Regions from separate parts of the Selenomonas sp. FOBRC9 genome, predicted to be linked through region 3. Evidence: riboswitches for the same ligand, from Rfam matches in the RefSeq annotation. Region 3 holds a riboswitch; each other region holds the start of a gene.
What was found. Region 3 has a riboswitch for cobalamin ahead of nikB (nickel ABC transporter permease). Riboswitches for the same ligand answer to the same signal wherever they lie in the genome.
Positions count from the first base shown of each region.

Region 1: it holds a riboswitch for cobalamin, as region 3 does, so the genes downstream of both, HMPREF1147_RS08720 (TonB-dependent siderophore receptor) here and nikB (nickel ABC transporter permease) in region 3, are expected to answer to the same signal.
Region 2: it holds a riboswitch for cobalamin, as region 3 does, so the genes downstream of both, HMPREF1147_RS08265 (methylmalonyl-CoA mutase family protein) here and nikB (nickel ABC transporter permease) in region 3, are expected to answer to the same signal.
Region 4: it holds a riboswitch for cobalamin, as region 3 does, so the genes downstream of both, HMPREF1147_RS09270 (TonB-dependent siderophore receptor) here and nikB (nickel ABC transporter permease) in region 3, are expected to answer to the same signal.

Region 1 covers NZ_ALJR01000034.1:21,305-29,315, forward strand. Annotated here, with positions in the region: gene HMPREF1147_RS08695 (DASS family sodium-coupled anion symporter) at 1-392, shown strand, start outside; gene HMPREF1147_RS08700 (hypothetical protein) at 473-1,711, opposite strand; gene HMPREF1147_RS08705 (SLC13 family permease) at 1,859-3,139, opposite strand; gene HMPREF1147_RS08710 (DUF4153 domain-containing protein) at 3,551-5,206, shown strand; cobalamin riboswitch at 5,361-5,540, shown strand; gene HMPREF1147_RS08720 (TonB-dependent siderophore receptor) at 5,706-7,868, shown strand; gene HMPREF1147_RS08725 (iron ABC transporter permease) at 7,871-8,011, shown strand, end outside.
Region 2 covers NZ_ALJR01000032.1:5,289-13,299, forward strand. Annotated here, with positions in the region: gene metG (methionine--tRNA ligase) at 1-548, shown strand, start outside; gene HMPREF1147_RS08255 (TatD family hydrolase) at 545-1,330, shown strand; gene HMPREF1147_RS08260 (G5 and 3D domain-containing protein) at 1,523-2,332, shown strand; cobalamin riboswitch at 2,420-2,647, shown strand; gene HMPREF1147_RS08265 (methylmalonyl-CoA mutase family protein) at 3,063-5,249, shown strand; gene scpA (methylmalonyl-CoA mutase) at 5,249-7,447, shown strand; gene meaB (methylmalonyl Co-A mutase-associated GTPase MeaB) at 7,763-8,011, shown strand, end outside.
Region 3 covers NZ_ALJR01000005.1:55,399-63,409, forward strand. Annotated here, with positions in the region: gene purF (amidophosphoribosyltransferase) at 1-340, shown strand, start outside; gene purM (phosphoribosylformylglycinamidine cyclo-ligase) at 347-1,396, shown strand; gene purN (phosphoribosylglycinamide formyltransferase) at 1,389-2,021, shown strand; gene HMPREF1147_RS02030 (IMP cyclohydrolase) at 2,018-2,611, shown strand; gene purD (phosphoribosylamine--glycine ligase) at 2,621-3,880, shown strand; gene HMPREF1147_RS02040 (MATE family efflux transporter) at 4,068-5,423, shown strand; cobalamin riboswitch at 5,538-5,735, shown strand; gene nikB (nickel ABC transporter permease) at 5,885-6,829, shown strand; gene nikC (nickel transporter permease) at 6,826-7,638, shown strand; gene HMPREF1147_RS02055 (ABC transporter substrate-binding protein) at 7,760-8,011, shown strand, end outside.
Region 4 covers NZ_ALJR01000039.1:84,581-92,591, forward strand. Annotated here, with positions in the region: gene HMPREF1147_RS09265 (autotransporter domain-containing protein) at 1-2,796, opposite strand, end outside; gene HMPREF1147_RS09270 (TonB-dependent siderophore receptor) at 2,810-5,269, opposite strand; cobalamin riboswitch at 5,531-5,703, opposite strand; gene HMPREF1147_RS09275 (metallophosphoesterase) at 6,276-7,595, opposite strand; gene purB (adenylosuccinate lyase) at 7,802-8,011, shown strand, end outside.

The sequences.
Region 1 (8,011 bases), on a different contig from region 3:
CGGGGCTTTCCACATGGCTCGGCGACCTCATCATCGAGAACCTCGGGAGCGATCTTTCGCAGGTCACGCTGATCGCGCTATTTGCCGTGATGACGCTCTTCTTCTCCGAGCTGACCAGTCACACGGCGGCGACCAATATGATTGGCCCTCTTGCGATTACCGCGGCGGTTTCCGCGGGATTCAACCCCATTCCCGTGGCGGTTGGCGTTGCCCTCGGCGCGCTCGGATTTATGCTCCCCGTATCGACGCCGCCGAACGCGATCGTCTATGCGAGCGGATATATCCCCATCACGAAGATGATCCGTACCGGCTTCTGTGTCGACGTGATCGGCATATCCTGCATCACCATCCCTCTGACGGTTTATTTTGTCACATGGCTTGTGAATCCTTGAACGTACTAAGGAGTCTTGGATATAAAAAACTGCCGTACCGAAGCGCTGCGCCTTGGTACGGCAGTTTCTATATGCTGCGATTATGTATCGTCGCTTTCGCCCAGCCACTCCTCGGAGGAGATGGGGCTGTCCTTGACGAGTGCGACGATCTCTTGATGTGACTGCTCAATTTCTTCGGGAGAGAGGATCTGTGTCAGCGGTTTTGCAAGGAGCAGACCGATGTACGCCATATCCTCTTCCTTGAGCGAGCGCGTTGTCGGATTGGACGTCGAGAGACGCAGCGCATGGAGGAACAGTCCGGGGTTCATCGTGGGGATGTCTTCCACACGGACGCGGATACCCATGCGATTGATCACGCTCGACGCTTCGTCCATATTCACACTGCCCGTCGCGGAGGCGAGCACGAGATGCGTATCCGTACCGCCGCAGAGCACCGAGGCTCCATGGTCGGCAAGGGCGCGCGCGAGGACTTCGGCGTTTTTGAGCACCTGTTCCCCGTAGCGGCGGAACTTTTCGCTCGCCGCTTCGCGCAGCACGACGCCGAGCGCCGCGAGGTGGTTCATATGGAGGGCGACATGTCCCGTATTGACGATGGCGGCGTCCATGCAGGCGGCGATGTCGCGCTTGCAGAGGATGACCGCGCCGTCGGGACCGCGCAGAGATTCGGATGTCGAGAAGGTCACAACATCAGCGAGCGCCACGGGCGAGGGCAGAAGCCCCGCCGCAACGAGTCCGACGCACTGGCTGATATCCACCCAGAGATAGGCGTCCACGGACTGCGCGATCTCATAGAGAATGCGGTAGTCTACCGTGCGCGGATAACTCACCGGCGAGAAGATGATGAGACGCGGACGCACACGCTCTGCGTGCGCACGCACCTCGCCCCAGTCGATCTGCTGCGTCGAAGAATCGATGCCGTAATTCTCGAACACGTACGAGAGCCCCGTGCTGTGATCTTTCTTGCGCAGGTTAAAAGAGAGAACGCAGTCGCCCGGCTGGAGCAAGCCCTGGAAGACGACCCGCGAGGCGGAGGCGATACTGCCAAGCCGCACAATCGCATGGTCGCTGCCGAACAGCGTCCGGGCGCGCGTTTGCACAATGGATTCGAGATGAATGCCCCCGATTGCCGTTTCGTCGTGGCGGTCAAAGATGCTATTCGTGAGGATGCTCCCCTCGAGATACGCCGCGAACGGTGACATAGCGTTGGTATTCGGCAGGAAGGAGAGGGTGTAGCGCTGGCGCTGTTCCTCATCTTCGAGCAGTGTGTAGATCTCCTCGTCGAACGATTTCAGATGGTTGAGCAACTCTTTCTTTTTCATCGTCAGTTCTCCTCACATATCCGGCAGAGTCAAACGCCCCGCGGGGAGGCCACTTGCCATACGGTGATTTTCTCGCCTTCAAATCGGCGCTGTATATTCCTAGTATAGCACAATGAAAAGCATTGGTCACTCATATCTTACCGATTTTTATTTCGCGATCGGCCATACCAGCGGAATGACGACAAGGCAGACGATGAGCGAGACCACGACGAGCGGCACGCCGACCTTGACGTAGTCCATGAAACGGAACTGGCCGGGACCAAGCACGAGCGTGTTCGGCGGGGTCGCAACCGGCGTCGTAAACGCGCAGGATGCAGCGATACCGATCGCCATGACCACGGGGTACGGCGAGACGCCGACGGTCTCCGCGATCGAGATTGCGATCGGCGCGAGCAGAGCCGCCGCCGCCGTGTTCGACATGAACTGCGTCAGACCGCAGGAAAGTACGAACATCGCAAAGATGATGACGTACGGCGAGGGGGCGTCGCCCATGAGGCTGACGACGAAGTTCGCGATGAGCGCGCCTGCGCCCGTCTTGTCCATCGCGCTCGCAAGGGGAAGCATACCGGCAAAGAGGAAGATCGTCGTCCAGTCGATGCCCTGATACGCCTGTTTCTCGTTGAGGCAGCCCGTCAATACGCAGATGAGTGCACCGATGATGGCGGACATATGCATCGGAACGTTGAGTTCTTTCTCAAAGACCATCGCGGCGATAACAGCGATAAGGATGGCGGCGCAGACATACATCTTGCTCGCGTTCGTCTTCTCCTCTTTTTCGATCGCTGCGTCGGCGTCATCTGTGCTGAGACCCTGTACCATGTGCTGCGGGCAGAGCTTACGGCCGATCGTGAGCATGTACGCCATACCCGCGATGGAGAGCGGAATGCCGATCCATGCGAATTCGAAGAAGCCGAACGGCTGGAGCCCGCTGGACTGAAGCGTTGCGCTCATGAGGATGTTCGGCGGCGTGCCGACCATCGTGATCGTACCGCCGACGTTCGCCGCGACGGCGAGCGCCATGAGCTGCGGAGAGACAGGCACCTTTGCCGCTGCGCAGATCTGGATCACGACCGGCATGAGGCAGGCGACCGTTGCCGTGTTCGAGGAGACCGACGAGAGGACAATCGTGATGAACATGATTGCCGCCATCAGAGGCGCCTCGCTGCTGCCGGACTTCTTCACGACAGCGATACCGATTTTCTGTGCGAGTCCCGTCTGGAACATCGCGGCGCCGATGACGAACATACCGGCGAACAGAACGACGGTGGAATTAGATAAACCGGAAAATACCTGTGCGGGTGTTAGCACGCCTAACAGTCCCAGCGAGATCGCCGCGCCCATCGCGGTAACGGCGAGCGGGATAATCTCAGTGGCGAAGAGAATCGCCGCCACCGCGAGAACCCCTAATGTCAGCATTGCTGCATCCATTGATTCATCTCCATTCATCAGTTCATAACTTTAGTTTCTGAAATATATTACAGAAACTTTCTTTGACGAAATTCTTAATTCTCTATCTCTTTTTCAAATCCTTCTTATTTTCCTTTGCAGCCGACATAATATTTTAGTATAAAAAACATAGTTTAAAACTATAATAAGAAAAAATTATTTATGGAACTTCAGGACGTGATATGGAAAAATGCCGGAAGCCCGAGCAACATTGAACTCCCTGCTAAGGCGTGATAAAAATCATTTATCTACTATAATATAATATATGTAATGAAAACTTTCGAAATGAAGCGAAAAAATTTTTATATGGTGTGAGATCCTATTGTTAAAAAAGGACGCCCGCGGAAGGAAAGACTGCGCGTGCAGAAGAATATATACAAGAGGAGGTGCAAGATGAGGATCGAGAAGCTGTGGAAAAATCTGTGCCAAACCGTGCGTACGGGCGCGCGGCGGTTCCGCACCGCGGTGGCGGCGGATGTCGTGCTGCTCCTATGTCTTGGAGCATTTACCTATCGCGAAATATACGAGGCGGAGGCTTGGTATTTGGAAGAGGCCGGTTCCGCGGCGGCGGCCGCTGCAGTCGGCTGTATTTTTGCCGTCTCGCTGCACCTCTTTTTTGAGAGACGCGGCAAGGAACACCGACGTGTGGAGGCGATCCTTACAGCCGCCGTATGTGCCGCAGTCTTCATTCTTGTGCGGGGGCACAGCTGGACGGTGCCGTACATCCTGCTCCAAACCCTCGGCGCTGCGCTCTCCTTTGCGGCTTTTGGACTTTATTGTCTGGAGGGCGAAGAGGAGGGGCGCTCCGCTCCGCTTGTCATATTTTCTCTGTGCAAGGCTGCCGTTGTCGGCACACTCTTGACCGCATCGCTGAATATCTGCCTCATGGCATTTGATTCGCTGATCGTTTCAGTGCCGCCGAACTTGCTGACGCTGCTGTATTTCTTGATTGCGGAGGTCTCTTATATTTTTGCAGGGGGACAGGTCGCCCTTGCAGGTCTGCCCGTGTACGGGCAAAGAGCGGAGATGCCCGCACTTTTCCGCGTGCTGCTCGCGCGCATCCTTTGGCCTGCCTGTCTCATCCTGCTCGTTATTCTCTATCTCTACGTGGCGAAGATCATCTTCCTGTGGGAGATTCCCGTCGGCATGATGAATTGGTTTGCCTCACTGGCGCTCCTTGCCTTTGCCGTGTTTTTTGTCTGTTTTGCGGGGGATGAACGGCACCCCTTTTTGAAGTCCTTTCTGCACCGCGGGCTGCCGGTCTTTCTGCCGATTCTTGCAGTGCAGGCCGTGGCCGTATGCCAGCGGATCGCGCCGTATGGGCTTACCGCTCCTCGTTACGCATCCATCCTCTGCACGGCGTTCGGTATTTTCCTGCTCATATGTGCGTTCCGGCGCAGTTCTCCGCGCCCGGCGTTCCTTGTCCTGGCGGTCATGATCGCCGTGTCCGCGCTGACGCCGCTGAGCATCCTCGACATCCCGCTGCGTACGCAGGAGGCACGCCTTTGGAGCGTTCTTGAGGAAAACGATATGATAAGGGACGGCACTGTCGTGGGGAACCCTGCTCTTTCGCCGGAGGCGCAGGAAAAATTGCTGAGCGCCTCGGAGTACCTGACGGAGCGAGGTCAGACGGCGTTCCTCGAGACGCCGGGCATGAACGATACGCTCGCGGAATTGCGCCGCAGCTATGAGGGAGAAGACACTGTCGATTGGTTCCTTTTCACCCCGCCCGATCCTGCCTTCGTTCCGGTGGCCGGATGGCAGGAAGCCTATGTGTTTTCGGATACGCCTGTCAGGGACGGCGTGCTCGTTGTGGAAAAGGGGGCGGGCGCAGAGGAGCACTGCGATGTTTCGGCGTACGTCGCGGAGGCGTTGGCGTATGCGCGCGAACATCGTGCGGGAAACGGTGTAAACAGATTCACACGTGAGATGCAGATCGATTTGGATGACCGGAGCCGCCTTTGCCTGAGCGAACTGCGGATCATGGCGCGCGGCGCAGGAGAAGAGGGGGCGGCGGTGAATATGCAGGGCGTGCTTTTGAAGAGGTAGAACGTCTTCCGGAATGCCTGTGCTTCTGTGTGATGCAGATGCGGTCATTCCCGATCAGCAGGGAGGATGCCCCGGTCGTTGTGGAGTCCGCGGTTTTCGTGGTTGACAATAGGATTAGTATTCGTTATACTTCAATAAGTATTTATTCATTTTTAACTTCATAAGCAGGTTCGGTGCTCCTTGTGAAAAGGAGGTAACAGGGAAATCGGTGTGAAACCGATGCGGTCCCGCCGCCGTAATGCCGAGGATGCCCCACCATGTCACTGCGCGAGCGGGAAGACGGGGCGGACGATGACGCAGAGCCGGAAGACCTACCGAATCTCGTACGCCGGGAGCGGTGCCCTTTGTGTGCGGATGCACGACAGGGTGGCGCTGCCACTGCATTCTGCGATGGACAGAACGGCAGTGTTTTTTTAGTGCGTACGATGGAGGAAAGCAATGCATAGGGAAGAGGGCGCGGGGGGCGCTCAGGGGAACTTTGGAGGAGGAAAATATCATCATGACGAAACGACAGCTGGCACTTGCCGTCGCCATCGCGGCGATCGGTACGAATGCGGTGTGGATGAGCGGTGTATCTGCTGCAGAGAAGCAGGATATCCACGGGGGGGGGACGGATGCCGTCGATACCTATGAACTCGATCCTGTCGATGTCGAAGGGGAGCGGGTGCAGGAAACCTCGAACACGACACTGCCCGGCGGATTCCTAGAGAGCAAACCGTCGGTCGGCTTGCTCGGTAATCAGGATGTGATGGATGCGCCGTTTACGGTCTCGAGCATGAGCCAAAAGGCGATTCAAACCTTTAGTTCGCCTTCGGACGGCGTCAATGGAACGCTTACGCTCAATCCGTCGGTGCGCGTGATGACCAGTCATCTCTATCAGGACATTGCCGTCCGCGGGTTCCGACTCAGCGGACATGCGTTGTACGTCAACGGCATTCCGGGGCTGCTCGCACAGTACAATATTCCTTACTACTGGGTGGACAGCGTGAGCGTCATCTCGGGCCCGAATATCGGTGTCAGCGGTACGATCGTCAATGAAGCGGTCGGCGGCACAGTCAATTTCACCTCGAAGAAAGCGGAGCGTGAGGCGCTGGAGGCACGTCTTTCCTATCTCGGTGGGAAATCCGTGGAAGAGGCGGTCGATGTGGGCAATCGGTTCGGTCGCGACAAGCGCTGGGGCGTGCGTGTCACGGCGACCAATGTCGCCGGCGAGACGGCGGTCAAGCATGAAAGACTCTTGCGTCAGAATATCTTCGTCAATCTCGACCAGCATACGACGCATTCACATACGAATCTGCTGCTCGGCTATAACCATACGAAGCACAATGCGGGACCGATGCGCATCGGGTTTGAGTTCGGCAGCGGCAAAGTGACGCATCTGATTCCCGCGCCGAAGCTCTCGCGCAGCTATAAGCCTGAGTGGTCGTACAACGAATACGATAATTTTATTCTCGCGCTCAACCATGATCAGAAGCTGAGCGAGCATCTCACGGCGTTCCTGAACGCAGGCTATCATTTGGAGAATTGGTATGGCTATGTCGACGGCTCGCCGACAGTGATTAACAATAACGGCGATTTCAATATCGCCATGGAGAATTATCCGCTGTACTTCACGCGCACCTACGTGGGCGTCGGTCTGCGCGGAGACTTTAAGACGGGCAGCGTGCGGCACGATTATCTCGTCGGCGTCGACCGCAACTGGCGGCGCAGCGGCGGCGCGGGGAATGTGTTCTGGCGCGGGACGGGTAACATCTACCGTGACAATACATGGGATCAGCCCGATCTGCTCCATGGGACGATCCCGCATAACAATAAGCTGACGATGACCGGGTGGCATGTGGTCGACACGATGAAGGCGTTCGACGAGAAGCTGCAGCTGACGATAGGATTCCATGGACACAGCGTCAAGGTCAGCAACGCGGGCAAGAGCACGGTGAAATCGGATGCGATTTCGCCGACCGTCGCGGTCAGCTGGAAGTTCACGCCGGACGTGATGGCATACGCGGCACACTCGGAGAGCTTTAACGCCGGATCGACCGTCGGAACCTCGTATAAGAATAAGGGGGAAACGCTTGATCCCGCGAAGACGAAGCAGAATGAGATCGGCGTGAAGGTGAAGAGCGGGAATTTCCTCCATACGCTCAGCCTGTTTCAAATTCGTCAGGCAAACTCCATTGATGTACAGAAATCCGACGGCGTTTATCTTGAAAACAATGGAGAGCGCGAGAACAAGGGCGCGGAGTGGGCGTTCACGGGCAGTATTGCCGACCGCTGGGATCTCGTCGGCGGCGTTTCCTACAGCAATTTCAAGCAGACAAAGACCAAGAACGGCGCGAACGACGGCAAGGGCGTCGACGGGATGCCGCGCTGGACGGGGACGATGGGCATTGTCTATCACCCCTCCGAGGCATGGTCGGTCATCGGGCGCATGAACTATGTGGGGAGCGGGACGATCAACAACGGCGTGATTCGCGTTCCCTCGCATGTCCTCTTTGATCTTGGCGCCGCGTACCAGACAAAGATCGACAAGACACCCGTGACGTTCCGTGCGATGCTCTACAACATCGCGGGCAAGGATTACTGGAGCATGCGTGACAACAGCACGAGCCTTGCACTCGGCGCGCCGCGCACCTTCACGTTCTCGGCAAACTTCGAGCTTTAATTATGACAAATCTGTTGTACCGGCTGCGGCGGATGCCGGATGTCCTGCTCTTTGGAGGGGCGGGGGGCATTCTGCTCCTTTCCCTCTTTGCGGGGCTGCTGCTTGGCTATCTGCCGATTGCGCCCGGGGGGCTCATAGAGATT
Region 2 (8,011 bases), on a different contig from region 3:
AGGACGGCAATATTTCGCGCGACGCGCTCATCAACCGTATCAACTCCGATCTGGCGAACGACCTGGGCAATTTGCTCCACCGCACACTCTCCATGGCGAAGAAATACCGCGGCGGCGTGATTGCGAAAGGCACGGGAGAGACGGCGTTCGACGCTTCGCTGGAGGAAATGGCGGCGGAGACAGTCAAAACCTATACCGCGCAGATGGAAGCGATGGAGCTGTCCCCGGCGATTCGCACCGTGTGGGCGTTTATCGCACGTACGAACAAATACATCGACGAGACTGCGCCGTGGACACTCGCGAAAGACGAAGCGAAGGCGGGGCAACTCGACTCCGTACTCTATCATCTCGTCGAAGCGCTCCACATCACGAGCATCCTCATTGCGCCGTTCATGCCCGTGACCGCGCGGCGCATCCATGCGCAGCTCGGTTTTGCGGATGATTTTGACGCGGTGCAGCTCGCGGACATCGCGCATTGGGGGCGCGTCGCGGACGGTCACACGGTCGGCACAGCAGAGCAGCTCTTCCCGCGGATCGAAATCATATGAGCGCCGCATTCATCGACACGCATGCGCATCTCTATGATGGGAAGTTCGCGGACGATCTGTCGGAGACAATCGTCCGCGCGGCGGCGGCGGGCGTGACGCGCATCGTCAGCATGGGGGACTCCATGGAAGCGTCCGCGCAGGTCGTGGCGGATGCCGAGACACATCCCGCACTCTACGCCGCTGTCGGCATTCACCCCGAGAACGCCGCTCCGCTGACGGATGAGATGCGCGACCGTCTCCTCGCGTGGGCGCGGCATCCGAAGGTCGTCGCCATCGGCGAGATTGGTCTCGATTACTATTGGGAAAAGGATGCCGACCGTCGCCTTACCCAGCGCGAACTCTTCGCCGCGCAGCTGCATCTCGCGCGTGAGGCACAGCTCCCCGTCTGCATCCATGACCGAGAGGCACACGGCGATACGCTGCGCATTTTACAGGAGGAAGGGCAGGGACTGACGGGCGTCCTGCACTGTTACTCCGGCAGTCTCGAGATGGCGCGGGAACTCTGGAAGATGGGCTTTTACATCGGCATTGACGGCCCGCTCACCTATAAGAACGCGGCAAAGCTGCCCGACATCGTGCGCGAAGCACCGCGCGACCGCCTCCTCATCGAGACGGACAGCCCTTACCTCGCACCCGTTCCACTGCGCGGCAAGCGCAACGAGCCCGCCTACGTCGTTCATGTGGCGGCAAAGATCGCAGAAGTGCGCGGCGAGAGTATCGAGGAGGTCGCGCGTTACACGACGGAAAACGCCCTGCGGCTTTATCCGAAACTGAACAACTAAATATTGTTTTGTCTGATTTATAAGTCCTGCGTCGCTGCAAAAACGGTGGTGCGGGGCTTTTGTATTGGGAAGAAAATCCTAGGTTGTGGAGAGCAAGAACAGAAAAACGCTATCAATTCGTATCCACGTCCCATTCTTCATGAAAAATTCAGCTTAAAGTGGGAAAATGCTTTCAAACAAAGGGGGCATTCTATGCGTTTGAAATCAGTAGGGAATTTCATTCAAACTAAGAAAAACACGATGCTCTGTGCCATGCTCGGCGGCATGATGCTGCTCTCGAGTGGATTCACGATGAACGGCTTTCCGAAGAACATGCACCGCGTCAGCGTGCATGTTGACGGGCAGACCCTCACCGATATGACGGTACAGACGAAACCCAAGGATATTTTTGCCAAACTCGGCGTAAAACTCGGTGAGAAGGACACCTACGAGGTGTTTCGAAGCGAGGACCGGCGCCGCACCGAAATCGAAGTGCGCCGTGCGGTGCCTGTGACAATTTCGTTTTGGGGTGATACGCAGGAGGTCATGACGAGCAGCCGCACGGTCGGCGACGTCATGGCGGAGTACGGCTATAATATGAACGAGATCGACGCGGCACCGGGTGTGGATGCCCCTGTCACGGAACATCTTGCGATTATGCTGACGGAAAAGCCGGAGGCAGCCGAAGCCCGCCGCGCACGTGAACGCGAGGCAGAGCGTGTCAGCCGCGGCATCCCGCGCTACCGTGCGGCATATACCATGCATGCCTCGGCATACCTGCCGAGCGACGGCGGCGGCAGCGGCATCACGGCCAGCGGCATCCCGGCGCGGCGCGGTGTCGTCGCGGTCGATCCGAACGTGATCCCGCTCGGATCGCGCCTCTACATCCCGGGCTACGGCGAGGCGATCGCCGCGGATACGGGCGGCGCCATCGTCGGACAAAAAATTGATCTCTGCATGGAGAGCTACGACGAAGCAATCCAATTTGGACGGCGCAACGTCGAGGTCTACGTACTCGAATAATAAAATTTTCGCGCGACACAAAAATCGCGCGATTTTTTATTGACAAGAGCGTTCATCAGTGCTACTATACTATCGTACGATAAAAACTTCATATGGATTGGATCAGGTGTAGGGAGATGCGTCGCATATATGCGGACATCAACCGAACTTAATAGGGAATCCGGTATAAGCCGGAGCGGTCACGCCACTGTAACAGCGAGTGAACCTGCAAGGTAGATGGGACACATCTACAGTCACTGGGGATAACATCCTTGGGAAGGCGCAGGCGAGCGATGAACTGAAGCCAGGAGAACTGCCTGATTGACAATCACCGTTTGACCTACGAGTGATGGGGATGGGGATTACGAATCGTTCGCTTCAAAACGAAAATCCGGCGCAGCCAAGAGATCGGATTAGATGAGAACTGAGTGACGATATCGGAAGCCCGTCCTGCACAACGTGTGGGGCGGGCTTTTCGCTTGCCATACGGTGCGTGAGCATGTCCCGAGGAGATCGGTGTGCATGGGAAGATGAGCTTCCGTGCATAGCGATTTCCCCGGGATGAAGGGGCGGTATACACCCCTTGGGGAAACATTGCTCATCTTTTCAGTTCTCATTTATCTCCGTTATGGAGGTCACTCCGAGGGTGGAAGCTCGGGGTGTTTTTTTTATAAAAAAACTGCCTCACCGCAGTTTTTTAAGAGAAGTTTGAGTTCATCAGCTTCCCTTATCATACAAAGGAGGACGTACTATGCCGGAAGAAAAAGAGCGCTCAAGCGACGAAGAACTTCAGCAGCTTCTGAAGAAATCGGCTGAGGTCGAGGATTTCCCCGACGTTCCGCTCGATGAATTCACTCCGCCGACCGACGAGGAGTGGAAAGCTGCGTGCGAAGCTCTGCTCAAGGGAGCTCCGTTCGAAAAGGTGATGTTCACGAAAACCTACGAGGGCATCACATTCGAGCCTATGTACACGAAGAAGCACACGGAGGAAATCCTGCCCAAGAGCGTTATGCCGGGGATGGGCGACTTCCTGCGCGGTGTGGATGCGGCGGGCTACATCGGAAAGCCCTGGGGCATTGCCCAGGCGTGCGACGAGACCCTGCCCAAGGAGAACAACGAGCTGCTCCGCCATGAGAATGACAAGGGCTCGACCATCTACCACATCGTCCTCGACAGTGCGTCACGCAAAGGCGTCGACGCGCGCGAGGCGGAACATGTCGGTGACCTCGGCACGAGTGTGACGACAGTCGACGATATGCACACGCTGCTCGAGGGACTCGATCTCGGCAAATTCCCGCTCTATGTCTACGCGGGCGCAGCGGCTCTGCCGATTCTCTCGCTCGTCGCGGCGGCACGCCGTGCGGCAGGGGAGGATATGTCGGGCGTGCGCGGCGTCATCGGCGCCGACCCCATCGGCGAGCTCGCCGCACGCGGCAAGATCGGCGCGTCGCTCAGCGCACAGTATGATGCAATGGCGGCGGCGGCAAAATGGGCGGTGAAGAACGCGCCGCATGTCAAAACCGTATTTGTACGCAGCGATGTTTACAGCAACGGCGGTGCGAACGACGTGCAGGAGATTGCCTCCTCGCTCGCAACGGCGACGGCGTATCTGCGTGCGCTCTGTGAGCGCGGGCTCACGGTTGACGACGCGGCGTCGCAGATCATGTTCGGGTTCTCCATGGGCGCGAACTTCTTCCTCCAGATTGCGAAACTGCGCGCGGTGCGTCCGATTTGGGCGCAGATCGTCAAGGCGTTCGGCGGGAACGCGGAATCGCAGAAGATGCGCATTCACGCGCGCCCCGCGCTCTTCTTCAAGACCGTTTACGACCCGTACGTCAACATGCTCCGCAATACGACGGAGATCTTTTCGGGCGTTGTCGGCGGCATCGATTCCTTCGAGAGCGCACCGTTTGACGAACCGATCCGTAAGGGCGACGAATTCTCCCGGCGCATTGCGCGCAACATCCAGATCATGCTCCAAGAGGAGTTCGGGATGCTCCAGCCGATCGATCCCGCAGGCGGATCGTGGGCGGTCGAGTCGCTGACGCGGCAGATGAAAGAACGCATCTGGGCGGAGTTCCAGACCATCGAGGGCAAAGGCGGGATCGTCGAGGCCTTAAAGAGCGGCTATGTGCAGGAAGAGATCGCGAAGATCCTTGCCGACCGCTTCAAGAAGGCGGATGTGCGCAAGGATCGCATCGTCGGCAACAACATGTATCCGAACATGACGGAGACCCTGCTCGACCGCCGCGAAGAGGATACGGTGGCGCTGAAACAGCAGCGTGCCGCCGATATCGACGCATATCTCGCCGACATTGATGTGAAGCACTGCAAAGACGCGCTGACAGCGCTCAGGAGCGCGCCTACCGTCGAGAACGGCGTCGAGGCGGCATTTGCCGGCGCGACCATCGCGGAACTCATGGCTGCGGTCATCGAGGGCAAACCGGCGTCCGAAGAGGTCGACGCTATCGCGCCGCACCGCTGGAGCGAGCGCTTCGAGGCGCTGCGCCGCCGCACTGAGGACTACAAGGCGGAGAAGAACGACAACGTCAAGATCTTCCTCGCGAACATGGGGCCCATCCCGCAGCACAAGGCGCGCGCGGACTTCACCACGGGCTTCCTGCAGGTCGGCGCATTCGAAGTGCTCGGCAACGACGGCTTTAAGACGGTCGAAGAGGCGGCGGAAGCTGCAGGCAAGAGCGGCGCGGACGCGGTCGTCATCTGCTCGACGGATGCGACCTATCCCGAGATCGTTCCCGCACTCGCACCGAAGCTCCACGAAGTACTCCCGAACGCGCGCGTGTTCCTTGCGGGCGCTGCGCCGAAGGATCTCCTCGAGACCTACAACAACGCGGGCATCGACGAGTACATCTCCGTGAAGGCAAACTGCTATGAGACGCTTGAGCGCCTCCAGAAGAAGAAAGGGATGATTGCCTAATGGCCGGATTTACGAATCCCGATTTTACAGGCATGAGCCTCGGCGAAAGCCCCTCCGCAGATTCCAAGGAGTGGCGCGCCCTCTTTGAGGGATCGACCGGACGCAGCTTCGACGCGCTCACGCACAAGACGATGGAGCGCGTGCCTGTAAAACCGTATTACGATCACGATGAATACGCGCATATGAGTCACCTCGACTTCGCGAGCGGCATTCCGCCGTGCCTGCGCGGACCTTACTCCACGATGTATGTGTTCCGTCCGTGGACGGTGCGTCAGTACGCAGGTTTCTCCACGGCGGAGGAATCCAATGCATTCTATCGCCGCAACCTCGCCGCAGGTCAGAAAGGTCTTTCCATCGCGTTTGACCTCCCGACCCACCGCGGCTATGACGCGGACAACCCGCGCGTTGTCGGTGACGTCGGCAAGGCGGGCGTTTCGGTCTGCTCCATGCTGGATATGAACATCCTGTTCTCTGGCATCCCGCTCGATCAGATGTCCGTCTCCATGACGATGAACGGCGCGGTTCTGCCCGTTCTCGCATTCTTTATCGTCTCCGGTGAAGAGCAGGGCGTTGACAAGAAGATCATGGCGGGAACGATTCAGAACGACATTCTGAAAGAGTTCATGGTGCGTAACACCTACATCTACCCGCCCGATATGTCGATGCGCATCATCGGCGACATCTTCGAGTACACGACAAAGTACATGCCGAAGTTCAACAGCATCTCCATCTCCGGCTACCATATGCAGGAGGCGGGCGCGCCTGCGGACATCGAGCTCGGCTACACGCTCGCCGACGGTCTCGAGTACATCCGTACGGGCATCAAGGCAGGGCTTGCCGTCGACGACTTTGCAAAACGTCTCTCGTTCTTCTGGGCGATCGGCAAGAACTACTTCATGGAGATTGCAAAGATGCGCGCGGCGCGCGTGCTCTGGGCGAAGATTGTCAAGTCCTTCGACGCCAAGAACGACAAGTCCATGGCGCTGCGTACGCACAGTCAGACATCCGGCTGGTCGCTCACGGCGCAGGATCCGTTCAACAACATCGCCCGCACGGCAATGGAGGCGATGGGCGCGGCGCTCGGACATACCCAGTCACTGCACACGAACGCACTCGACGAGGCGATCGCGCTGCCGACAGACTTCTCCGCGCGTATTGCACGCAACACGCAGCTCTACATCCAGGACGAGACGAGCGTCTGCAAGATCATCGACCCGTGGGGCGGTTCCTACTACGTTGAGGCTCTTACAAACGAGATCATCCGCCGTGCATGGGCGCATATCCAGGAAGTCGAAGCACTCGGCGGCATGGCAAAGGCGATCTCGACAGGGCTGCCGAAGATGCGTATCGAAGAGGCATCCGCACGCCGCCAGGCGCAGATCGACTCCGGTATCGAGAGCATCGTCGGCGTGAACAAGTACCGTCTCGAGAAGGAAGACCCGCTGCAGATCCTCGCGATCGACAACACGGCGGTGCGTCAGGCACAGATCGAGCGTCTCGAAAAACTGCGCCGCGAGCGCAACGAGGACGATGTACGCCGCACTCTCGAGGGTATCACAAAGGCGGCGGAATCCCGCGACAACGGCAACCTGCTTGAAGCGGCTGTCGACGCGGCACGCGTCCGCGCATCGCTCGGTGAGATCTCCGATGCTGTCGAGAAGGTCTCCGGGCGATTCCAGGCGGTCATTCACACCATCTCGGGTGTCTATTCCTCCGAGTTCACCGACAAGAGCGAGCTCGAGCGCGCCCGCGAGATGGCGGACGAGTTCGAAGAGCTCACCGGTCGCCGTCCGCGTATCTTCGTCGCGAAGATGGGACAGGACGGACACGACCGCGGACAGAAGGTCATCGCCTCGTCCTTCGCCGACATGGGCTGGGACGTCGACGTGGGGCCGCTCTTCCAGACGCCGGAGGAGACTGCACAGGACGCGGTCGACAACGACGTTCACATGGTCGGGTTCAGCTCGCTCGCTGCAGGACACAACACACTCCTGCCGCAGCTGGTTGACGAACTCCACAAACTTGGACGCGACGATATCATGGTCTGCATCGGCGGCGTTATTCCGGTGCAGGATTATGACAACCTTTACGAACACGGCGCCGTCGCGATCTTCGCGCCGGGCACGAATATTCCGGAAGCAGGGATTAAACTTCTGACGCTCCTCATCGATCGGGCGAAGGAAGAAGCTGCGGGCTGACCGCAGCGGAAGGGGGCTGTTGCACGAAGTTGTATCGTGCAATAGCCTTTTTCGCATTCGACCGGGGCGGGATCTTTGCGCCTCACTTTGTCATTTCGTCAAACGCTTCGTCGACGTAGGCTTTTGACTACGCCTTCCTCGCGTTTTCCTCATTTCGCGCGATGCATCAAAGCTTCCGCCCCGGATCAAGCGACGGCGGCACAAGTGCGAAGGGGAATCATACCAAAAGAATCATGAGAAGCACATCCATATATCTCGTATAGAGATATGAAGGCGGGGCGAAAGATCGCGTCCCGCCCAAGGAAAGGAGGAATTATGAGCGACGAACATCATAGCTATACCACTGAACGCCCCGACTGGGTACCCGAGGGCGCCGATGAGAAGTTCACGACTACGGTCATGGGCGGCATCGAGGGCATCAAGGATCTCACGGTTGGCAATATCAACCCGAAGCTTATGAGCGGAGAGGCGCGCCCGCGCCGTCGTCTCGTCATGACCGAGGACGACTATGTTGCAGGCGTCGAAAAGGGCGACCGCATGACGCTCTCGCGCGCCATCACCCTC
Region 3 (8,011 bases):
TCTCCTTCGGAACGCGGGGGCGCGCGAGATTCACGTCTGCATCAGCAGCCCGCCGATCACAGATCCCTGCTACTACGGCATCGATACCTCCGTGCGCAAGGAGCTGATCTCCGCGACTAAGACGGTGGAGGAGATTCGCGACTTTATCGGGGCGGATTCGCTGCATTTTATCTCCCTGGAGGGGCTGCGTCAGTGTGTTCCGGCACTGAATCCGGATCATATGTGCTATGCCTGCTTTAACAACGATTACCCCGTCCCGGAAGAAGACGCCGAACTCGACGAGGACGATAAGATCATCCTCGAACGGCGGCGGATTGCACAGCGTGAAAGGGGGCTCTAAGAGCCGATGGAGAAAATGACCTACCGCGACGCGGGCGTCGACATCGATGCGGGCAACGAGTCCGTTTCGCTCATCAAGGAGAGCGTGCGCGCGACCTATCGTCCCGAGGTGCTCGGTGATCTCGGTGGATTCGGCGGTCTGTTTGCGCTGAATACGAAGAACTACCGCGAGCCGGTGCTTGTCTCGGGGACGGACGGCGTTGGGACGAAGCTGCGCCTTGCGTTCATGCTCGACCGGCACGATACGATCGGACATGACGCCGTGGCGATGTGCGTCAACGACATCCTCGTGCAGGGCGCGGAGCCGCTCTTTTTCCTCGACTATCTCGCTGTCGGCAAGCTCCTTCCGCGGCAGGTGGCGGACGTGGTTGCGGGCGTTGCGCGCGCCTGCAAGGAATCCGGCTGTGCGCTGATCGGCGGAGAGACGGCGGAGATGGCGGGCTTTTATCCTGCGGGAGAATATGACATCGCAGGATTCTCCGTCGGTGTCGTCGAACGGTCGCAGCTCATCACGAGTGCGCGCGTCCGGGCGGGGGACGTCCTGCTCGGACTGCCCTCTTCGGGCGTGCATTCGAACGGATACTCGCTTGTGCGGAAAATCTGTTTTGAGCGCAAGGGCTTCAAGGGCGACGAATACATTGAGGAGCTTGGCAAAACCATCGGTGAGGAGCTGCTGACGCCGACGCGTCTTTACCCGTGTGTCTGCCTGCCGTTGATTCGTGCGTTCGACATCCACGGCATGGTGCATATCACGGGCGGTGGGTTCTACGAGAACATCCCGCGTGCCCTGCCGGAGACGATGGGCGCAGAGATCGACGGCACGGCGTGGGAGATGCCTGCCGTTTTCCGCCTGCTGCAGGAGTGGGGCAACGTGGATTGGGCGGAGATGTACCGCACGTTCAATATGGGCATCGGCATGGTACTGATTGCGTCGGAGGACGAGGCGGCGCGCATCATTGCACATCTCACGGCGGAGGGTGAGACTGTCTATCGCATCGGGCGTATCACCGAGGGCGCACACGAGGTTGTGATCAAGGGCGGTGTATTCGATGCCTAACGAGCGAATCGGCGTGCTTTGCTCGGGGCGCGGCTCAAACCTCGCCGCCATCATGGAGGCGATTGAACGCGGGGACATTCGCGCCGAGATCGCCGTCGTCATCGCGGATCGGGCGGATGCCTATGCGCTCGAGCGCGCGCGGGAAAAGGGGATTCCCGCCGTCGCTGTCGTCCGCAAAGAACATTTTGATATGGAGGCGTTTGAGGGCGCGCTTCTCAACGAGCTGTATGCGCATCGCGTGACGCTCGTTGTGCTCGCCGGCTTTATGCGCATCCTATCACCCACGTTCGTGTACGCCTTCCGCGGGCGTATTCTCAACATTCACCCTGCGCTTCTGCCGAGCTTTCCGGGAGCGCACGCACATCGCGACGTGCTCGCGTACGGCGCGAAGGTCAGCGGATGCACCGTACATTTTGTAGACGAGGGGACGGATACGGGACCCATTATTTTGCAGGCGGCGGTTCCCGTCATGGAGGGGGATACGGAGGAGACGCTTGCCGCACGCGTGCTGGAGCAGGAGCATCGCATCTTTCCCGAGGCGATACGGCTCTATGCCGAGGGGCGGCTGCAAACGGTCGGGCGAACGGTACATATTTTGCCCGCAGATGAAGGAGGAGCATCATGAAGATAAAACGTGCCCTGATCAGCGTATCCGATAAAACCGGTGTCGTCGAATTTGCACGCGCACTGCACGCGGCGGGCGTTGAAATCGTCTCCACGGGGGGGACGATGAAGGCGCTGCGCGAGGCGGGCATCCCCGTCGTCTACGTCAGCGACGTGACGGGATTCCCCGAGATCATGGACGGACGCGTCAAAACGCTTCATCCGCTCATTCACGGCGGCATTCTCGCCGTGCGCGGCAACAGCGCGCACGAAAAGGCGCTGCGCGAGCTGAAGATCACACCAATCGACCTTGTCGCGGTGAACCTCTACCCCTTTAAGGAGACTGTCGCACAGCCGAACGTCACGCTCGCCGAGGCGGTGGAGCAGATCGACATCGGCGGCCCCGCGATGATACGCGCGGCGGCCAAGAACTTCAAATTTGTCACGGTCGTGACGAATCCCGCACGCTACGGCGAAATCGCGGAGAAGATCCAAAAGGACGGCGCAGTCGACGGCATGACGCGGATGCGGCTCGCACACGAGGCGTTTGCGCACACGGCGGACTATGACGCCGCCATCAACGCGTATTTGGCACAGCAGCTAGAAAAATGAGGAACGAACGTGAATATACTCATCATCGGTTCGGGCGGGCGTGAGCACGCGCTCTGTTGGAAACTCGCCGATAGCATAGACAACGGATATATCTATGCGATTCCCGGCAATCCGGGGATGGCGGAGTCGCCGGACATATCGATTGAGGATAACGCCGCCATTGTGGAGTTTGCCAAGGGGGCAAAGATCGATCTCGTCGTTGTCGGCCCCGAGGTTCCGCTCATGAACGGTCTGGTCAACGATCTGACGGCGGCAGGCATCCGCGCCTTCGGCCCCACGGCGGCGGCGGCACAGATCGAGGGATCGAAGTCCTTTGCCAAGAATCTCATGAAGAAATACGGCATCCCGACGGCACGCTATGAGGTGTTCACCGAGGCGGAACCCGCACGCGTCTATATTCGCGAGACGGGCGCGCCGATCGTCATCAAGGCGGACGGACTTGCGGCGGGCAAGGGCGTCGTTGTCGCCATGACCGAGCAGGAAGCGCTCGATGCGATCGATCGCATCATGGAGGACGGTTCGTTTGGTGCGGCGGGAAGCAGCGTCGTCATCGAGGAGTTCATGGAGGGGGAGGAAGCGTCTCTGCTCGCCTTCACCGATGGAAAGGTGATCCGTCCCATGATCAGCGCGCAGGATCATAAGCGTGCCTTTGACGGCGACAAAGGTCCCAATACGGGCGGTATGGGGACATATGCACCCGCGCCTGTGATGACGCCCGAGATGACGGCACGCGCGGTTGAGGAAATTCTCAAACCGACGATCGCGGCGATGGCAAAGGAAGGTTGCCCCTATCGCGGCTGCCTTTATGCGGGGCTCATGATTACGTCCGAAGGGCCGAAGGTCGTGGAGTTCAACGCACGGTTCGGCGACCCCGAGACGCAGGTCGTGCTGCCGCTCCTCGACGGGAACCTCGCCGAGATCATGTGCGCCTGCTGCGAGGGGCGGCTCGCCGACGTGCCGATCGCGTGGAAGGACGGTGCGGCGGTCTGCGTTGTGCTCGCCGCGGGCGGTTACCCCGGGCAGTATGAAAAGGGACATGAGATTCACGGCATCGCGGACGCCGAGGATGCGGGCGCATTGGTATTCCACGCCGGGACTGCCGAGCGGAAGGGAAAAATTGTCACGAACGGCGGACGCGTGCTCGGCGTCGTCGGCAGGGGGGCGGACATTTCCTCCGCCGTACGCGCGGCGTACGCGGCGACAGAAAAAATTTCCTTTGAGGGCATGTACTATCGGAAAGACATCGCGCATCGCGCGCTGCATCGGTAAATTATATACGAAAAAGACTGCGGCATATACGCTGAAACGTATGATGCCGCAGTCTTTTTTCGGTTCAGTCATATCATCCTCCTTTTTACAAATAAAATAATCATATGAGCATAAATATATATTGACAGTAAATATCAGTTATGATAATCTAATCTGCGTTACTGTGAGGTTTTCTCGGGGGGATAACATGGTCACGTCGTATGACAAGATCTATCTGCGTGTGGGGATTCCTGCGGCGCTTGAGGGAGTCTTTATGATCCTCCTGAGCAACGCGGATATCATCATGGTCGGTTCGCTTGGCACGGCTGCGATTGCGGCGGTCAGTATTTTTACTCAGCCTCGTATGGTGCTCCTCACCGTGGCACGTTCCGTTGCCGCCGCCGTCACTCTGCTCATTGCGGAGCGGTTTGGCAGACAACAGAGCGACAGCTACGGCGATGTGATGAAAAAGACCTTGTCACTCGTCGTTGTCGTTCTCGGCATCGCGCATATTGTCTTTTTTATCTATATCGAGGACATCCTCCTATGGATGGGCGCACAGGAAAACTATATCGCTGACGCAGTGCTTTATGCATCGTGGACGCTGCCCGCTGTCTTTATCACATCGCTCTCGGCGACGATGCAGGCGGTTATGCTTGGGCGCGGCGAGTCTATGACCGTGCTCTCCATCAATCTGCAGGGGAACGTGCTGAACGTCATCCTCAACGCGTTTCTCATCTATGGCATCGGGCCTTTTCCCGCCCTCGGGGTGCTCGGCGCCGCCATCGGTACGATTGGCAGCTCTATTTGGTCGTTTCTCCTCAGCGTGCGCGTTCTCTTCCGCTGGGGCATCTTTGGACAGGGGAGCTATCTGCCGACGCGTGATTATTTCCGTGAGTTCCTCGGCGTATTTGGCGGCATCTTCAGCGAGCAGGGATTTGAGCGCATCGGTATGGTCGTCTATACGCGCATGGTCGCCGAGCTTGGGACGATTCCATATGCCGTGCACGCCATCGCGATGAATTTCTGCGACTTTTACTACAGCTTCGGCGGGGGGCTTGGCAAAGCGAGCACAGTACTCGCAGGACATAACCGCGACGATGAAAAGCGGGATGCATGGCGGCGTTTCGTATGGATCGGCATTACATGGGGCTTTTTCTTCTCGACGGTCGCGTTCCTGCTGACCTTCGTGTTCCGCGAGGAGATCTTCAGTATCTATTCGAGCGATCCGGAGTTGCTTGCACTTGGCAGCATAATTCTCATCTATGTCGCGGCGGTCAGTTTCCCGGAGGCGCATCAGATGATCTGCGCGGGCATCCTGCGCGCGAGCGGAAAGACCACGCAGGTCGCAGCGTATTCCTTTGTCAGCATCACGTTCCTGCGCCCCATCATCACCTATGTGTTCCTGCACGAAATGAATATGGGACTTGCAGGGGCGTGGCTCTCCCTCGCACTTGATCAGACGATACGCGCGCTCTGCGCTACATTCCTCCTGCGCGGTGTATACCGAGCGAAATATGCGCCGAATGTCCTTGTTGCTTCGATAAACAATAATAACTTATGATTATTCTGGACGAATCTCTTGACAAGTCTGTCGTATGTAGATATACTACGCCTATAATCCTATAAAACTGCATAAAACGTTGCAAGTGTCGGAGAGATGTTTTCGTATCAGGGGGATATGAAAATATATGCAGGTCTCCGAGCGATGAGAGGAAAACGGGTGCAATGCCCGTGCTGTCCCGCAGCCGTATGTAGGGAATGTTCTTCCACAGGCGCAGAGCCTGTGCCTGTAAAGTCACTGGTGACAACCGGGAAGGCGGAAGAACGTGAGGATCTACAAGCCGGAAAGCCTGCTTGCAATAGGATTCATTGATGGACTCACGAGAGATGGGGAGATGGATGCACGGTTTGTGGTACCCGTATGGGTATTTATGACCTTGTTTTTGTGCGTTCGACCGCCTGTCTTTTCAGAGACAGGCGGTTTTTATGTGAAGAAGGCAAAGGGAAAAAGGAGATGGAGACTTGACTGCCAAATTTTTGCTGACGCGTTTGGGGCAGATGCTTCTAACGTTGCTCGGCGTGACGTTCCTGACGTTCAGCCTGACATTTCTCGCGCCGGGCGACCCGGTGGACGCGATTCTCGAGACAGGCGATACGATCGTCTCGCAGGAGACGATCGAGCAGACGCGCCATGAGCTGGGGCTGGATCTGCCGTTCCATGAGCAGTATATCCGTTGGCTGAACGGCGTGCTGCACGGGGATATGGGGAAGAGCTATTCGGCGAAGATCCCCGTTGTGGATAAACTCGCTCAGGCGCTGCCCGGCACGCTCGTACTCGCGGGTACTGCGCTTGTGATGATGCTCGTCATCTCCGTGCCGTGCGGGATTCTTGCCGCCGTGTATCGGAACCGCTGGCCGGACTATCTGATTCGAGGAATTACGTTTCTGGGCGTTTCGATGCCAAGTTTTTGGGTCGGACTTATTCTTCTCTTTGTCTTTGGTCTGAAACTGGGGCTGTTCCCGATTGCGGGCGGCGAAGTGACGCCGGATCGGATGGTCTTGCCTGCGCTCACGATCGCGATTCTCCTGTCGTCGAAGTATACGCGTCAAGTGCGTACGGCGATTCTTGAGGAGCTGGGACAGGACTACGTCGTTGGCGCACGTGCACGCGGGCTCTCGACGCAGCGCATCCTGTGGCGCCATGTGCTCCCAAATGCGTGCCTGCCGCTCATCACGCTGCTCGGTCTTGCGGTCGGCTGGCTGCTCGGCGGCGTGGCAGTCATCGAGATCGTCTTCTCGTGGCCGGGCATGGGGCGTCTTGCCGTACGTGCGATCGAGATGCGCGACTATCCGCTGCTCGAAGGCTTCGTGTTGTGGATCGCCGTCCTCTACATGCTGGTCAACTTTATTGTGGATATTTCCTACGCCTATCTTGACCCGCGCTTGAAGAAGGGGGCGAAAGCATGAGCAAGGATGCCAAAATTCTGCGCAGATACTCGATTATGGCGGGCATCATCTTTTTGGTCGCGCTCCTCGTTCCGTTCATTTTGACGGAGGATCCGTATGCGTCCGTGATGCAAAATGCATTCCTGCCGCCGTCCGCCGAGCATTGGTTCGGCACGGATAAACTCGGGCGTGATCTCTTCACTCGTGTCATCTACGGTGCCCGTATCTCCATCTTTATGGCGCTCACGGTCGTCATCCTCATCGCGGGTGTCGGCTCGCTGATCGGTGTCGTCTCCGGCTACGTCGGGGGCAAGGTGGATACGGTCATCATGCGACTGGCCGACATGTTCCTTGCGTTCCCGGGCATCGTGCTTGCGATCGCGATTGCCGGTATGATGGGCGGGAGCATCGTCAACGCGATTCTCGCGCTCGTTGCGGTCGGATGGACGAAATACGCGCGTCTCGCGCGCTCCGTCGCGCTGAAGATTCGCCAGCAGGACTATATCTCGGCCGCGATCACGAGCGGCACGCGGCCGCGCGATATGCTCATTCGCCATGTCGTGCCGAATATCATCCCCATCGTGCTCGTCACGGCGGCGATGGACATCGGCGCGATGATGATGGAGCTCGCGGGACTCTCGTTCCTCGGTTTCGGCGCACAGCCGCCGACACCGGAGTGGGGACTCATGCTGAACGAGGGGCGTCAGTCGCTCCAGACGGCGCCGTGGCTCATGATGTTCCCGGGTGCGGCGATCGTGATCGTCGTTGCCGTGTTCAACCTGTGGGGCGACGCGCTCCGCGACTATTTGGATCCGCGCAAGGCGAACTAAGCCTTTTGGGATAAAGGGACGGATGCGGAAGGGTCGCATCCGCCGGATGTTTGGGGTTATGCAAGGAGGTTTTTCTGTGAAAAAATGGAAAAAAATGCTTACGGCGGCGCTCGCCGTGTGCATGTCGGCGGCGGTCTTTACGGGCTGCGGTGGCGGCGGAGATAAGGCGGCGGACACGAAGACACTGAAGATCGGCGTGACGAACTTCGCGGATTCGCTTGATCCGACCGAGAATTTCTTCGGCTGGGTCGTCATGCGCTACGGCATCGGCGAAGCGCTCGTCAAGTTCGACGAGAAGATGAACCCGTCGCCGTGGCTCGCCGAGAGTTGGAAGGTCAGCGATGACAAGCTGACGTGGACGTTCAAGATCCGT
Region 4 (8,011 bases), on a different contig from region 3:
GTTCTCGGCAAAGCTCTTGTACGTCAGCTTGTTGGCAAGCGCATTGAGCACCGCAGTCTGATTGCCTGTCGTTACGCCGGCGCCGTCGGTAAAGAGGGTAAAGACATTCTCGGTGTCTGCCTTCGCCTTGTTGATGATGATGTCGCCGCCCTTAAAGAGCGCCGGTTCAGCCGCATCATGGGTATAGATTGCCGCCGTATGGCCGCTGTAGTTTTCAAGTACGAGCGGATTTATGCTCTTCTGGTAGATGATGCCGCGCTGTGCTTCCGTTGCACCGCCAACGAAGTTCGTGACGCGGCTCTGCGCATTATAGAACCTCCCGACAGTACCGCCTGCCCGGGTTTTGGCAGCCGCCATCATGCCGGCTCCCATATCCTCGTCGTCCTGATAATAGCGCTCGTTGCGGCCTTCATTGAGCCACTTTGCGCCGTTCTGCAGATAAAGATTCGCCGTGCCGCCGTTGTCAACAAGGCCGTGCAGATAGGACTTATTCGTCATAAGGGCAACATCAAGCCTGCCCGTGGGCAAAGCAAACAGATCGCCGTCGAGCTTCACGTCAGCGATTGCATTTTCCGGCTTGCCGTTGCCTGGCTTCGTCCCATCTTCTCCCATATTCATGGAAATCGCGCCCTGATATGCGGCAAGCGCGTAGTAGCTGTACTTCATGCCGGCAGGCACCTGAATGGAGCCGCCGCCTGCGAGGCGTACACTGCTGTCCTTGGCATTCGTTGTCACGCCGTTGCCGTAAACGGTCATATCCACCTCACCGGTTACGGTCACCGTGCTCTTTTCGACCTGTGTCAGAATGCCTGCATTATTAAAGCGCGAGAATACATTCTCACGATTGAGCGGAATGCCCCACCGATCCGTCTGTTCGCCTGCAATCTTCAGATTGCCGTTGATGCGGATTCCCGATGCGACGCTCGCTTCATAGGATTTCTCCCCCAAACGGTCGCTCTTTTGAACTGCGACGCCGTTGCCGCCAAGGCCGCCTGTCATCGAGATATTGAGCGGTCCGTTGATGGTAATCTTCGATGCCTTGTCCTTCAGTGCATCGAGCTGGACGGCATTCGTCAGCGTATTGCCGCCGTCAAGCCCTCGTGTGAGGATATTGATTCCCTTCGCCGCACTTACGATGAGATCCGTTCCCTTGGCGTAGATTCCCGTCGGATTTCCCACGGTGTTTTCCACCTGCAGCTGCAGGAGATTTTTCTTCGCACTGATATTAAGACGCTTGCCGCCGGTTGCAGAAATAGCCGCAAGCACATTCGTCGATTTGTCGCCGAGCTTGTCTTTTCCGATGCTGACAACGGTATCGCCGTCCCAGCCCTGCCGCGTCGTGACCGTATCGGTGTATACGGCATTGTCTTTCCAGACGGCATTCTCATTGAGTGCCGCTGCGGTCGTCGTTCCGCCCAGTTCCGCCGGCAGCGTCATGACGACAGATGCCGTATTGCCGTAGACCCAGTCCGGCTCGATCATCGTGATCTTGTTGAAGCGGCTGAATGCCTTGTTCTCGGAGAAATCCTTCGCCTGCCATATATGTTTCGCCGCATCATCGCCGTCCGTATAGGCCTGCAGGGTATCGCCGAGTTCGAGCCAGAGACGCTTCGTATAGTATTCGGCGTTGAGCTTGCCGAACCAGCCCTCCTGTTCGTGCGCAACGGCAATCTCCGTCCAATCGTCGGGATGTTCCGACATCAGGTTGGACATGGTCGTCTGGTAGACATGCGCATTGATCTGGCTGCCGCTCGGGCTGAGGTTGTACGTCATGACGTAGGCAGTACCGTTCGGCAGGATCTTCAGATCGCGCATATCCTCGCCGGTTCCCTTGACATGCTCTGGAATCGAGGCGCGGCGCTGCTCCGTGCCCAGGATGCGCCCCGTATTCTGATCGATCTTAGCGATATTGAGCGCCGTATAGTGGGTATTTCCCGTCCCGTTATAGTGCTGATAGCCGCCGATGCAGGAAATAAGGATATGGTCGTTGAACTTATTGAGCCTGCCCTGATCGATGTTGCGGCTGATGCGCGTATAGCTTCCGAACTTCAGACTGCCATCGTCCTGGATGTCGTACTGCATCAGGAAGCCGTCGTCGTAGGGATCGTAGCCCGCGAGCGGGTTGACGGACGCCGCCACATAGAGCCTGCGCCCATCGACAAGCAAAGCTTCACCGTGTACCTGCGCTTTCGCCGGATCGCCCGTGTAGATTTTGCCCTTTTCGCCTTTTGGATCCTCGTCGAGGTTCTGAAACGTCTCGGTGAAGTTATAGCCACAGTACTGCTTGATGTCATTCTTGAGATTGACGACAGCTGTTTTGTTTTCCATCAATCGCTTGCCGCTTTGGCGAAAGACGCCAATCTGTCCCATATCATAGCCGGTCATATAGATATGCTCGTCACTAGCCGCCGCCGCATGCATATTCGGCACAGTTTCCGTCTTCCCGCTCGCCACGCTCGCCGCCGCGCCTGCGGAATTCGGATCGATGAGAGCGGTGTTCTCAAGCTCCGTCGTGCTGTAGGTGTACTGTCGCAACAGGAGCATGCTCTTGCCCTTCTGATGGAAACCGAAGGAGGCAGGGTCGCGGTTGAGGTTCTTCAGCACCCCTGCCTGTGGCGCCGCATCGACCTCCGTCGTTACGCGCGAGCCAGTGACCGCGCCCATCTCGCTATTGCCGTAATCCGAAGGAATCGTCGAAACCAGATTGGCGGCATGCACCGACGAGCCGTAGAGCAGCCCGCCCACGACAAGAGCCGTCAGGCGCAGGCGCCGCGCCTTGCTGAAATACTCCTTCATCTTCTTTCCCTCCCTAGAATTCATAACGGAAGCTCATATAGTAACTGCGTCCCTGCAGCGGGTACTCGATGTTTACCCAGCTCGGGTCGCTCAAGTAGCGCTGTACGCTGTGCACTTTCAGCTTCGACGCCTCATCAAGCACATCGTTGCAGCCAATCGACATCGTCATATCCTTGCGCGGCGACCACTTGAGACCCACGTTGATCGTCTTCAGCGCAGCTCTCGGCCTGCCGGCAAGTTCTTTTTCCACGGGATTCCTGGTCTGCGGAATGGCATAGTGCGTGTAGTATTGCGAAACATAATGCGCCTCGCCGAAGAAGAGCCACTTCTCCGTCGGGCGATAAGTTAGCCGGATATTGCCTTCCCACTCCGGCTGATACGTCGGGCGCACCTCGAACCAATCGTAGTGTACGCCAGGCGAGGAGTCTCTGCGCTGCGCCTCTATATTGAGATGCGTGCCTTCGATATCGAGATCGAATTTCTTCCAGTGGAAATTCGTCTGCAGCTCAAAGCCATGCGCCTTGCCGCGCATATCATTGAAGTACGAGCTGTAGTTCAGGCCGGCACGATAGAGGTAAAGCATGCGCTGCGTGTCGCGCCAGAAGTACGTGAGCGTCGTCCGATTGTCCGCGCCGAGGAACTTTCCGTCCCAAATCGCACTGCAGTCAAACTGCTTGCCGTACTCCGGCTGTGGGAATTTCGCACCGCTTCCCTTATAGTCTATTGGAGCCGGCATGATGCCCGCGCCGTCGCCCGCGATCTCGTACATGTTGAGCAGTCGGAAGTAGGTGCCGCCCGTCATGCGCATCGTGAAATGATCGCTAAACTCCTTTTTCAATGCGAGCTGCCAGGTCACCTTGGAATCCACCTGATTGTCCTTCGGATGAACCCAATGATACGTTTTTGCAGGATTGAAACGGCCGAACTGACTGTAGCCCACAATTTCCGAGCGATTGTAGCGGATGGCGGGCGTCAGCTGCCATGTCCTCTTCTTGTCGAGCGTGATTGTATCCTGCAGCTGGACGTTGAAGATGTTCTGATCGAACTGATTGCGCATCTGTGCCCAGAGGTTCCCGATGCCCGCCTGCACGTCGTCGATGACCTCGTTGAGTCCGTCACCATCGATATTCATGCGCTCGTGAGAGTAGTTCATTTGAAAGTCGAGCATGTTGTTCTTGCTGAGCTCGTAGGTTCCGTCCACCTGTACGTTGTATTTCTTCGAACGGTAACGGCTCCACTCCCGCATGGGAACCTTGATCATAAAACGCAGACCGTCGTGAATATTCTCGGCACGGTAGTCCTTGCTCTGGGTGAGATAGTCGACCATCCAGCCCCATTCAAAGCGTTTTCCCATATATCGACGCTGCACGAGCAGCTCCTTTGCACTGATTGTCTGATGCCGTTTGTCGTATTTATAGAGATCGTATTTATCAACGAGGAGCCCCGGCGTAATCATATCGAAATAGCTTCGGTAGTCGACCCAAAGGCTGTCGGGCAGATGGCGATTGACGGTTTTATAGGTGCCCTTGACCATCCAGTTGTCATCCTGCCATTTGATGAGGAGGTCGGAGTTGCTGTAGTCGTTGTACTTGCGGCGGCGCTCTGGGTCATCGGCAGCGGTCACCAAGCGACCGCCGTTGTCTTCGAGCCACTGGATGCAGGAATCTACATTATCCTGCCATGCGCCCGCGCCATTGGCGGCATCATAGGCGGCACGCTCTGCCGCTGTCATCCCCAAGAACTGCTTTAGTTCTGCCCGTGTTTCCACAATCTGTCTGCCAAGTCCGGTATTCGTGTAGAACTGATCTGCTGCGTAGCTGTGGTAGGGGAAGTCGCCTTCACGCGATTCATGGTTCAATCCAAAGAGGAGGCTGCCGTCGCCGACAGGGGCTGTGACCTCGACGGACGCCTTTTTGCCGCCGAATGAGCTTGGTCCGATCTCGGCAGAACCGTGTGCGCCCGTCGGCTTCTTCGTCACGACGTTGATGACGCCGCCGATGAATGTGCCTGCAAAGCGTGCGGGGATGTAGCCGCGATAGACCTCGATGCGCTCGACGTTGCTGACGGGGATGGTCGAGATGTCAACTGCCGCATCGCCGCCGAGGTTCGTCAGTACGCCGTCCACGAATACGCCGACCTGAGCCGCCGTCGAGCCGCGCACGGTCACGGTTGTATACTGTCCCTTCCCCTGCACCTCGCGCACATGTACGCCCGGCACCATCTTCAGGAAGTCGGGCAGCGTCTTTTGCTCCCCTTTGAACTCCTCGGGGCGGATGACGGTCACAGTGCCGGGGGAGAGAGTCTCCTCCCATACGGGGCGTTTTGCCTGAACCGTAACATCCTGCGTTGTATATATTCCCTGTGCATCCTCCGTTTGCCCCGAGTCTGCTGCGAATGCGGGATGCCCTGCCGCAGCGGCAAGCAGCATCCAGAGAACACCCGAGACCATCCTTTTGCTTACTTGCTTTGACATAAAAGAGCCTCCGTTCTTCTTTGCCGACCAACCGTATGCCGGCGTATCTTCAAAAAATGTGGACAATCCCCGTGCCATGCTTTCCTTCACTCCATGAAAAAATCCGCCTGTACCAACGAGCGCAGTCAGGCGGATGAACATCTATAGAAATCAGAAATCCGGCAGAATATATTCCTGCCAGAGATACGTCTGTATTTCGTCTTGGACGTAATCCCCTCCCCATCGCTCGCAGGTACTGATTCTTGATACAATTCAAAAATCAACGGTGATGTTGAAACAGGCAAGTCTCCTGGCTTAGATTCATCGCCGCGTCAAACCTTCCCGGATCTCTCCAGTGGCATATTTTGACGGACTCCTCTTACAGTGGCGGGACCGCTCCGGCTTTGACCGGATTCCTTTTGAAGTCTTGCGACACCTATTCCCTATCATATGCAATTTTTATGTTTATATTAGCATTATTGTTTTTTTTTTGTCAATAAGAGTTTTCAGGTTGCATTCATATTTAACGATAATAAAATACTTTATAATAAATAAGCAGGAAATCCGGCTGCGCAACAGCTAAATTTCCTGCTTCATTTCATGTACTGTAAGCTGCGCTGCAAACCCTAACACCCGAGATCGTCCGCCCCATTTTTGGCAATAAAATACCGGCGGAAAGCTGAACCTCTCCTAAATGCTGAAGTACGTAAAGCGCATACTTTACATAAATGACAGACCTCAGTCGGTACCCCGGCTTAGGATCGTCGCCCATTCATCCCTTTGTAAGAGGACTGCGATGAATAAACTCCCCTTCACGGCTGCGCTACAGCGTTGAAATCACATCAAACTTCCCCGTAAAGCTTTGCAGCAAGTCACAAAACACCTGATGTCCTTATTCAATTTTTACGATAAATAATATTCGGCAAATTCCTCCCGTTATATATAAATTTATCTTATTCTACCATAACGGTAAAGGAATGTCAATCCAATTATAAATTTTTACATACAATTCGTCAAGCCATATACTTCATTTCTCCACGCGCACGCGATCCATCTCCGTGCCGTCCGGGAGGAAGCACGCGATCTCGATGCTGTCCGCGCCGACCTCCATCGTGAGGTAGTTGTCGGTCTCGGGCTGCGGGAGCGTCACATCGTCCATCGCGTGATCCACCCACAGATTCGGATAGCGGACGTTGCCCGCGACACCCGTGAGGATGTAGAGCGGTCCCCTTTTGTCCGGCTGCTTCACGAATCCGTAGATATGTCCGCGGTTGCGATAGGTGTGCAAGTGCGCCGTATATACGATGTCTATGCCCAGTTCGTCAAACAGCGGCATCCATAGGTTCCCGTCCTCGCTGAATCCCTCCGTGCGCTCGGGACGCCCGTTGATTCGGTATTGCAGGACATCTTTGTGCATCATGACGATATTCCACTTTTTCCGGTGTGCTGCCATGTCGCGGCGGATCCATGCCTGCTGTTCCTCCACGAGCCCGGGGATAAAGTCGTCAAGCTCCTGCTGCATTGTATTGAGGACGATGTAATGGACGCTGCCGAAATCAAATGAGTAGTAGTACCGCTCGAACTGCGCGCTGCCGTTTGCGGGCACGTCGAAATAGTGCAGATACGCCTCCGGCAGACGTACCTTCCAATCACGGTTATACGTTTCATGATTGCCCATCACGGGGACGAAGGGCAGCGCGTGCAGCATGTCGGCGTCAAATCCCTCGAACCACGCCGCCCACTGCGAACGATCCTCTCCGTTGTCCACAAGGTCACCCATGTTGCAGTAGACGGCCGCATCACGGTTGCGCTCCCACGCGCCGCGCGCCACATTCTGCCAGTCCGTATAGTCGCTCGACTGTGAATCCGGGAAGATGATCATTTTATACGGTGCGTCCTCGGCAGGTGCCGCGAGCGGCATCCACGCCGTCGCAGCATCACCGGCGCGCACGCGGTATTCGTACGACGTGCCGGGCGTCAGCTCGTCAATCGCCGCTGCGTATTGATAGACGGTCACGCCGTCGTCTGTAAAGCCCGCATCGCGCACATCAAAAGAACGCGTCTCCGTCTGCCCCGCCGTGCGCAGCTCGACGACCTGATCCGCCGCAGGCGCGGGCATCTCCCACATGAGGACGCGCGCACGCCCCGTATCCTGCGTGACGATCTGCCGCAGATAATTTACGCGCAGCTCGGCAAAGAGTTTGCGCTCCGCTGTCTCCACAACCGTGCGCCCGCAGCCCGTCCCCAAAAAGAGCGCGCCGCTCGCAGCGAGAACGCCCGCCGCAGCCGCACCTTTGATAAAGGAGCGCCGACTCAAACGTCGCTCCGTCCGGTTATTTTCTCCCATCATAGTCCCCTTGATTCAGTCAAATATCTGTCTGTCAATATAATACTAGGAGCGCACTCTAAGTCAATAGTACGCCCTAAATTTTTACCATGGTGCCATACTCCGCCGAACGTTCTCCGCACGCTTTGTTTTCGTTGACATTGGACGTTTTGAGATATATGATATAGATGTTGTTTTATGTCTGTGCACATGAGCAGGAGGATATGATGATAGAGCGTTATACGCGGCCGGAGATGGGTCGTCTCTGGTCGATCGAGAATGAGTGGCAGACCATCCTGAACGTCGAGATCGCGGCGTGCGAGGCGATGGCGGAGCTGGGCGAGATCCCCGCCGCCGCCGTGGAGAACATCCGCCGCACGGCGAAGTTCGACGTTGCCCGCATCAACGAGATCGAAAAGACGACCGACCACGACATC